DNA from 2 places in the Stenotrophomonas sp. WZN-1 genome. Region 2 is predicted to be linked to the other one. Evidence: riboswitches for the same ligand, from Rfam matches in the RefSeq annotation. Region 2 holds a riboswitch; the other holds the start of a gene.
What was found. A riboswitch is a leader RNA that binds a small molecule or an ion and turns the genes downstream of it on or off. The one in region 2 is predicted to bind glycine.

Region 1 (3,402 bases), 690 kb from region 2:
CCGGTGTCGAATTCCTCGATGTGATCTCGCCGCAGTACATCGCCGACCTGGTGGCGTGGGGCGCGATCGGTGCACGCACCACCGAAAGCCAGGTGCATCGTGAGTTGGCCTCGGGGCTGTCGTGCCCGGTCGGGTTCAAGAACGGCACCGATGGCAACGTGAAGATCGCCGCCGACGCGGTGGGTGCAGCGTCCAATCCGCATCACTTCCTGTCGGTCACCAAGCAGGGCGGTACCGCCATCGTATCGACCACCGGCAATCCGGATTGCCATGTGATCCTGCGCGGCGGCAAGCAGCCGAACTACGACGCAGGCAGCGTCGCCGATGCCTGCCAGGTGCTGGCCAAGGCCAAGCTGCCGACGCGCCTGATGATCGACGCCAGCCATGCCAATAGTTTGAAGAACCCGGAAAACCAGCCGAAGGTGATCGAGGACATCGCCGTTCAGTTGGAAGACGGCGAACAGCGCATCGTTGGTGTGATGATCGAGAGCCATCTGGTTGGTGGCCGCCAGGAACTGGTGGAAGGCCAGCCGCTGGTCTACGGGCAGAGCATCACCGATGGCTGCATCGACTGGGACACCACCGTGACGGTGCTGGAGCGACTGGCTGCGGCCGTGCGCGCCCGTCGCGACGTGAAGGTGTCCGAAGCCGCCTGAGTGCGGCACGTGTGTGGATGGCGGCCAGCGCCTGCGGGGGTGCGGCCGCGATCAGGGCCGGCCGGAGTTGGAGGCCGGCCCATCTGCACCGGCGATGCGCCTGGCGCTGCGCATGAGCGACAGCGCCAGGTACATCGCCGGGGTGGTGCAGTAGATCCGCGCAAAGCGTGGAACCCCATGCTCGGCGAACGCGAACCTCAATGCACTTCGTCGTGGTACACGAACTTCGGCATTTCCCAGCGGTAGTGGATCGCCAGCAGGCGCAACGCGAAGCCGCCGCCGAGGCAGCACAGGATCGCAGTGGCATCGGCCACGCCCCAATGCAGCAGCAACAGATACGCTGCGCCGGTCAGCAGCGCGATGATCGCGTACAGCTCCTTCTGGAAGATCAGCGGCACCTCGTTGCAGAGGATGTCGCGCAGCACGCCGCCGAACGCGCCGGTCAGCATGCCGGCGATCAGCACGATCGGCATCGCATGGCCCGCCTCGCGCGCGATCGAGCAGCCGATCAGGGTGAAGGCGATCAGGCCCAGGCCATCGAGCACCAGAAAGGTGCGGCGGAAGTGGTGCATCCAGCGTGCGACCCAGGTGGCGATCAGCGCCGCGCATACGGTGAAGCCCAGGTACTCGGGATGCTTCACCCAGCCCAGCGGGTAATGGCCGAGCAGGATGTCGCGCAGCGAGCCGCCGCCGAGGGCGGTGACGCAGGCGATCATGACCACACCGAACAGGTCCATGCGGCGGCGACCGGCGGACAGTGCGCCGGTCATGGCCTCGGCGGAAATGGCGATCAGGTAGATGATGGACAACAGCATGGGGCAGGCTCCGGGCGCGGTGGGGCCGGCCATGCGCGACCACCGCCACTGCCTGCGCAATGACGGGATGACGATGACCGGTGCCGCTCCCGCTGTCCTTTTGCCTGAGAGTTCAGCGGCGTAGGCCGCGTGCCCCTTCGGCGGATCGTCCCGGGCGTGCCCGGTGACCTCTCTCCAGCTCGGCGAGTCGAATGCATGGTTGGTGGGATTCCAGCCCACCGGCCTGAGCGATCATGGGAGCCTGCGCCTTCGGCGGGCGCCAGCGCGGCGCCTCTCTCCTGCATTCGGGCGCCAGTATATCCGCTGCAGTGCAGCACGGCATAATCCGGGCATGGCCCCGTCCCTCCGCCCGTGGTTCCTGTACCTGCTCGAATGCCGCGATGGCAGCTATTACGCCGGCATCAGCACCGACGTGGACGCGCGTTTCGCCGCCCACCAGGCCGGCAAGGGCGCGCGCTACACCCGGGCACGGCCACCGCTGCGCGTGCTGGCCGTGCGCGAGTACCCGGACCGGGCCGCCGCCTCGCGGGCCGAATGGCAGCTCAAGCAGCAGCCGCGCGAACGCAAGCTGGCCTGGCTGCAGGCACCTGCCGGGACGCTTCGGTAGATCCACGCCACGCGTGGATGGGCTGCCCGGCCCATGCGATGATCGCCCCGCGCCCAGAGCTGGAGACCCGGATGTCCACGATCGCCCTGCTGGTCGCTCTTTCCGCAGCAACGAGCCCTGCCGCCGACCCGGTCACCCTCGCGGCCATCGAAGCCACCTGCCACGACTACGTCGATGGCCAGTTGGAGGCCGACCCGAAGCGTGTTGCCCGTTCCCTGCACCCGGACCTGGCCAAGCGCGCGGTGCTCGGCGATACACCCGACGAACGCCTGGGCCTGCGCCGCATGTCGAAGGAAGAGCTGGTCTCGTTGACAAAGCAGGGCGCGCTGAAGACGCCTAAGGATCAATGGGACCGCCGCTGCACGGTGCTGGACGTGACCGGCAACGCCGCCTCGGTGCGGCTGGAAACCCCATGGTTCGTCGACTACTTCCACATGGGCCGCTTCGACCAGCGCTGGGTCATCGTCAACGCACTGTGGTACCCGAAGCCGAAGGCGATGTAGAGCGATGCGTGCCGCCGGCAAAGCATGGATCTCGGTCGTCGTACTGGTAGCCGGTATCGCGCTGCTGCCTGGCCTGCTGTACCTGCTCGGGCTGGCGCTGGTGGAAGGCCGGCCGAAGCCGGCGGACCGCGCGCCCAGTGGTGTGGCTGCGTGCAGCCGTGAACCACGGGCGGGATACCAGCCGATGAACCCCTGGCGCTTCGCCGCGCAGTTCTTCGACAAGGACGCGATGCAGAAGAAGGTGCCTGAAGTGGAGCGGGAGGCCTTCTGGATTGCCCGACGCCACCTGTGGCGACAGCCTCGGCACGGCATGCTGCGCTGGCATCTGAGCAGCACCGCGTTGACGATCTGGATCACCCGGCATTGGAGTGCCGCGCAGATTGCTGATACCGCGAGGAAGGAGGATTTCTGCCGCACCTGGTCGAAACGGCGGGTGCCAGGTGGTCCGATGAACCGGTAGATCCACGCCATGCGTGGAGGGTGTTGACGGGGTCAGAGCCCTTTCCTGCGGAAAGGGATCCGACCCCTTTGCAGGCCTTCCCTAGCGCCTCGGCCGCCGGTCATCCTGATCATCACCGAAGATGATGCGCGCGCTGCGCTGGTAGCTCCAGTACGCCACGGCCCAGTTCAGCAGCACCACGATGCGGTTGCGGAAGCCGATCAGGAAGAACACGTGCGCGGCCAGCCAGAACCACCAGGCCAGGATGCCCGACAGCTGCAGCCGGCCCAGGTGCACGATCGCGGCCATGCGGCCGATGGTGGCGAGGTTGCCGTAGTCGGCGTACTTGAACGGCCCCGGTGCCGCCTTGCCATGCAGGCGC
Region 2 (3,402 bases):
CGGTCCATCGCCAGGTCCTTGTCGGCCAGCGAGCGCAGGTAGCGCAGCAGTTCGTGCTCGCTGTGGTGGGTGTTGAACACCGGGTGGGTCAGGAACGCGGACTGGCGCAGCAGGCCGGCCGGCAGCGCATCGGCGGTGCTGGCATCCAGCGCGTCGACGTCGGCCTGCGCACCGAACACGGCGGCCAGCGCGACCACGTCGGCGCGGGTGGCGGTCTCGTCCAGGCTGATGCCGACCGAGTCGCTGTCGATCGCGCGCAGGTTGTAACCCGCAGCGCGGGCCTTGGCGTGGATCTCATCGGCATGCACGCCGGTGACATGCAGGGTGTCGAAGAAGTCACTACCGACCTGCACGCCGGCCTTGCGCAGCGCCGCGGCCAGGATCGAGGCCAGGCGGTGGGTGCGGCGGGCGATGCGGGTCAGGCCTTCCGGGCCGTGGTAGACGGCATACATCGAGGCCATCACCGCCAGCAGCACCTGTGCGGTACAGATGTTGGAGGTGGCCTTCTCGCGGCGGATGTGCTGCTCGCGGGTCTGCAGGGTCAGGCGGTAGGCCGGGTTGCCCTGCGCATCGACCGAGACGCCGATCAGGCGGCCCGGCATCGAGCGCTTGTAGGCGTCACGGCAGGCCATGAACGCGGCGTGCGGGCCGCCGAAGCCGAATGGCACGCCGAATCGCTGGCTGTTGCCGACCACGATGTCCGCGCCCCATTCGCCCGGGGCGGCCAGCAGGGTCAGTGCCAGCAGGTCGGTGGCCACGGCCACCAGGCCGCCGCGCGCGTGCACGGCATCGACCAGCGCCTTGTAGTCGCCGACCTGGCCGAAGGTGTCCGGGTACTGCAGCAGCAGGCCGAAGGCTTCCGCTTCCAGTGCTTCGGCCGGGGTGCCCACGCGCAGCACGATGCCCATCGGTTCGGCGCGCGTGCGCAGCAGTTCCAGGGTCTGCGGGTGCACGGCGTCGTGCACGAAGAAGGTGTCCGACTTCGACTTGGCCGAACGCTTGGCCAGGGTCATCGCTTCGGCAGCGGCGGTGGCTTCGTCCAGCAGCGAGGCGTTGGCGATTTCCATGCCGGTGAGGTCGGCGCACAGGGTCTGGAAGTTGATCAGCGCTTCCATGCGGCCCTGCGAGATTTCCGCCTGGTACGGGGTGTAGGCGGTGTACCAGGCCGGGTTTTCCAGGATATTGCGCAGGATCACGTTCGGCGTGTGGGTACCGTAGTAGCCCTGGCCGATGAAGCTGCGCAGCACGGTGTTCTTGTCGGCGATCGCACGGATCTTCGCCAGTGCCTGCACTTCGGTCATCGATTCAGGCAGTGCCAGCGGCGCCGGCGACTTGATCTTGGCCGGTACGATGGCATCGGACATCGCATCCAGCGATGCGTGGCCGACGACGTCGAGCATCTGCGCGATCTCGGCATCGTTGGGGCCGATGTGGCGCTCGACGAACGCATTGTGGTGCTCGAGCTCACGCAGGGAAGGGGTGTTCTGGGACATGGCGAAGGATCCGTCAGGAAAGGGCACACGCACGGGCACAAGCCGCCGGTCGGCGGTCTGCGGGGCGCCCCTCTGTCCTTTTGCCTGAGAGTTTGGAAGCGCGGAAAACCGCGGCTTCGTGCCCCTTCGGCGCCGGATCGAACCGGTCTCTCCAGAGTTGTGTTACGGGTGGTATCGGGCCTGAGCGATTACGGGCGTTGCGCCTTCGGCAGCGGTGTTCCGCTTCTCCCACCGTGTTGCCCGCCGATTATAGCCCGTTGCGGGCGCGCCAGCCGCCTCCGGGCCCGGCCGCTGCGCCTGAATGGCCGATGGCCCGGTCGTGCGTTTTGTGCACCGCTGCATGGCATCGGGCGCAATCCCCACCTATGATGGCGGGATACCCGAATTCATCTGGCGCCGTCCCTGCTGCAGGGGGACCGGCGCCCGCCGTGCGTGCAACGCATGGCCCTGCCGGACGCCTTCCCCATGACCGCCGCTGTTGCTCCCTCCACCCGCCGCATGGCCCTGCTGCTCGCCGGCCTGGCCATGTTCGGTCCGTTCTCGATCGACACCATCTTCCCGGCGTTCCCGCAGCTGGCCCAGCGCCTGGCGGTGGACGAGGTGGCGGTGCAGCAGACCATCAGCGTGTACCTGCTGTTCTACGGCCTGATGAGCCTGGCACACGGCCCGCTGTCCGATGCCTGGGGCCGCAAGCGGGTGATCCTCGGCGGCCTGGTGGTGTTCGTCGGTGCCTCGGTCGGCTGTGCGCTGTCCACCGACCTGACCACGCTGCTGGCGTTCCGCGCGCTGCAGGGTCTGTCCGCAGGCGTCGGCATGATTGTCGGCCGTGCGGTGATCCGCGACCTGTACCACGGCCACGATGCACAGCGGCTGATGAGCCAGGTGTCGATGCTGTTCGGCATCGCCCCGGCGATCGCACCGATCATCGGTGGCTGGATCCTGCTCAGCGGCGCCGGCTGGCCGCTGATCTTCTGGTTCCTGGTGGTGTTCGCGCTGGTGCTGCTGGCGGCCACCGCGCGCTACCTGCCGGAAACCCATCCGGTCGAGGCGCGCGTGCCGTTGTCACCGCGCGTGCTGATGCGCAACTACGTGGGCATCGGCTTCAATCCGCGTTTCCTGCGCCTTGCGTTGGCCGGCAGCATCGGCTTCGGTGGCGTGTTCCTGTACATCTCCTCGGCGCCGGTGTTCGTGATGCAGCACCTGCACCTGGGCGAGGGCGGCTTCGCCTGGCTGTTCATCCCCACCATCGGCGGCATGACCACCGGCTCGTTCCTGTCCGGGCGCATGGCCGGGCACAGCAGCCCCACGCGACAGGTCTCCATCGGTTTCGCCCTGTGCGCGCTGTCGGTGCTGCTGAACATCGGCTATGTCGGCCTGGCGCCACAGTTCGCCCTGCCGTGGGCGGTGATGCCGATCTTCCTGGGCGGCATGGGCATGGCGCTGATCTTCCCGATCCTGGCGCTGGCGGTGCTGGACATGTACCCGCACCAGCGCGGCCTGGCCTCGTCGCTGCAGGCCTTCGTGCAGCTGATGATCAGCACCGTGGTGGCCGGCGTGGTGTCACCGCTGCTCAGCGCCAGCCCGCTGCACCTGGCGCTGGGCCAGGCGGCGTTCTTCGGCGCCGGCTTCGTGTTCTGGTACTGGGAACACCGGCGCGAACGCGCGGCGCAGGCGGCCTGCACGGGCCATTGAGCAGCGTGCAGGGGTAGGGCGGGCCGTGACGCCCGCAGCACTTGCGACGGGAAACCACCGGACTAGGCTGGGTACTCCAGCCAGCCGGTGCACAGGTGCACGACAGCCAGCCGATCCACTGTCGTTGCATGAGGTACCCCCATGGCTGCGCAGCAGACCTACCGCCTGTTCGAGGTGGCGCTGAAGGAGCGCCGCGTCCTTTCCCCCTCCCTGGACC

Region 1: linked by a shared signal. The riboswitch ahead of CCR98_RS18630 (trimeric intracellular cation channel family protein) and the one ahead of gcvP (aminomethyl-transferring glycine dehydrogenase) in region 2 are both predicted to bind glycine.

Annotation. Positions count from the first base shown of each region.
Region 1 is NZ_CP021768.1:3,988,890-3,992,291, reverse strand. Features, by position in the region: gene CCR98_RS18635 (3-deoxy-7-phosphoheptulonate synthase) at 1-656, shown strand, start outside; gene CCR98_RS18630 (trimeric intracellular cation channel family protein) at 854-1,471, opposite strand; glycine riboswitch at 1,556-1,659, opposite strand; glycine riboswitch at 1,673-1,762, opposite strand; gene CCR98_RS18625 (GIY-YIG nuclease family protein) at 1,803-2,078, shown strand; gene CCR98_RS18620 (nuclear transport factor 2 family protein) at 2,150-2,581, shown strand; gene CCR98_RS18615 (hypothetical protein) at 2,586-3,041, shown strand; gene CCR98_RS18610 (NAD(P)/FAD-dependent oxidoreductase) at 3,123-3,402, opposite strand, start outside.
Region 2 is NZ_CP021768.1:3,302,805-3,306,206, reverse strand. Features, by position in the region: gene gcvP (aminomethyl-transferring glycine dehydrogenase) at 1-1,493, opposite strand, end outside; glycine riboswitch at 1,556-1,658, opposite strand; gene CCR98_RS15595 (multidrug effflux MFS transporter) at 1,959-3,185, shown strand; gene CCR98_RS15590 (siderophore-interacting protein) at 3,327-3,402, shown strand, end outside.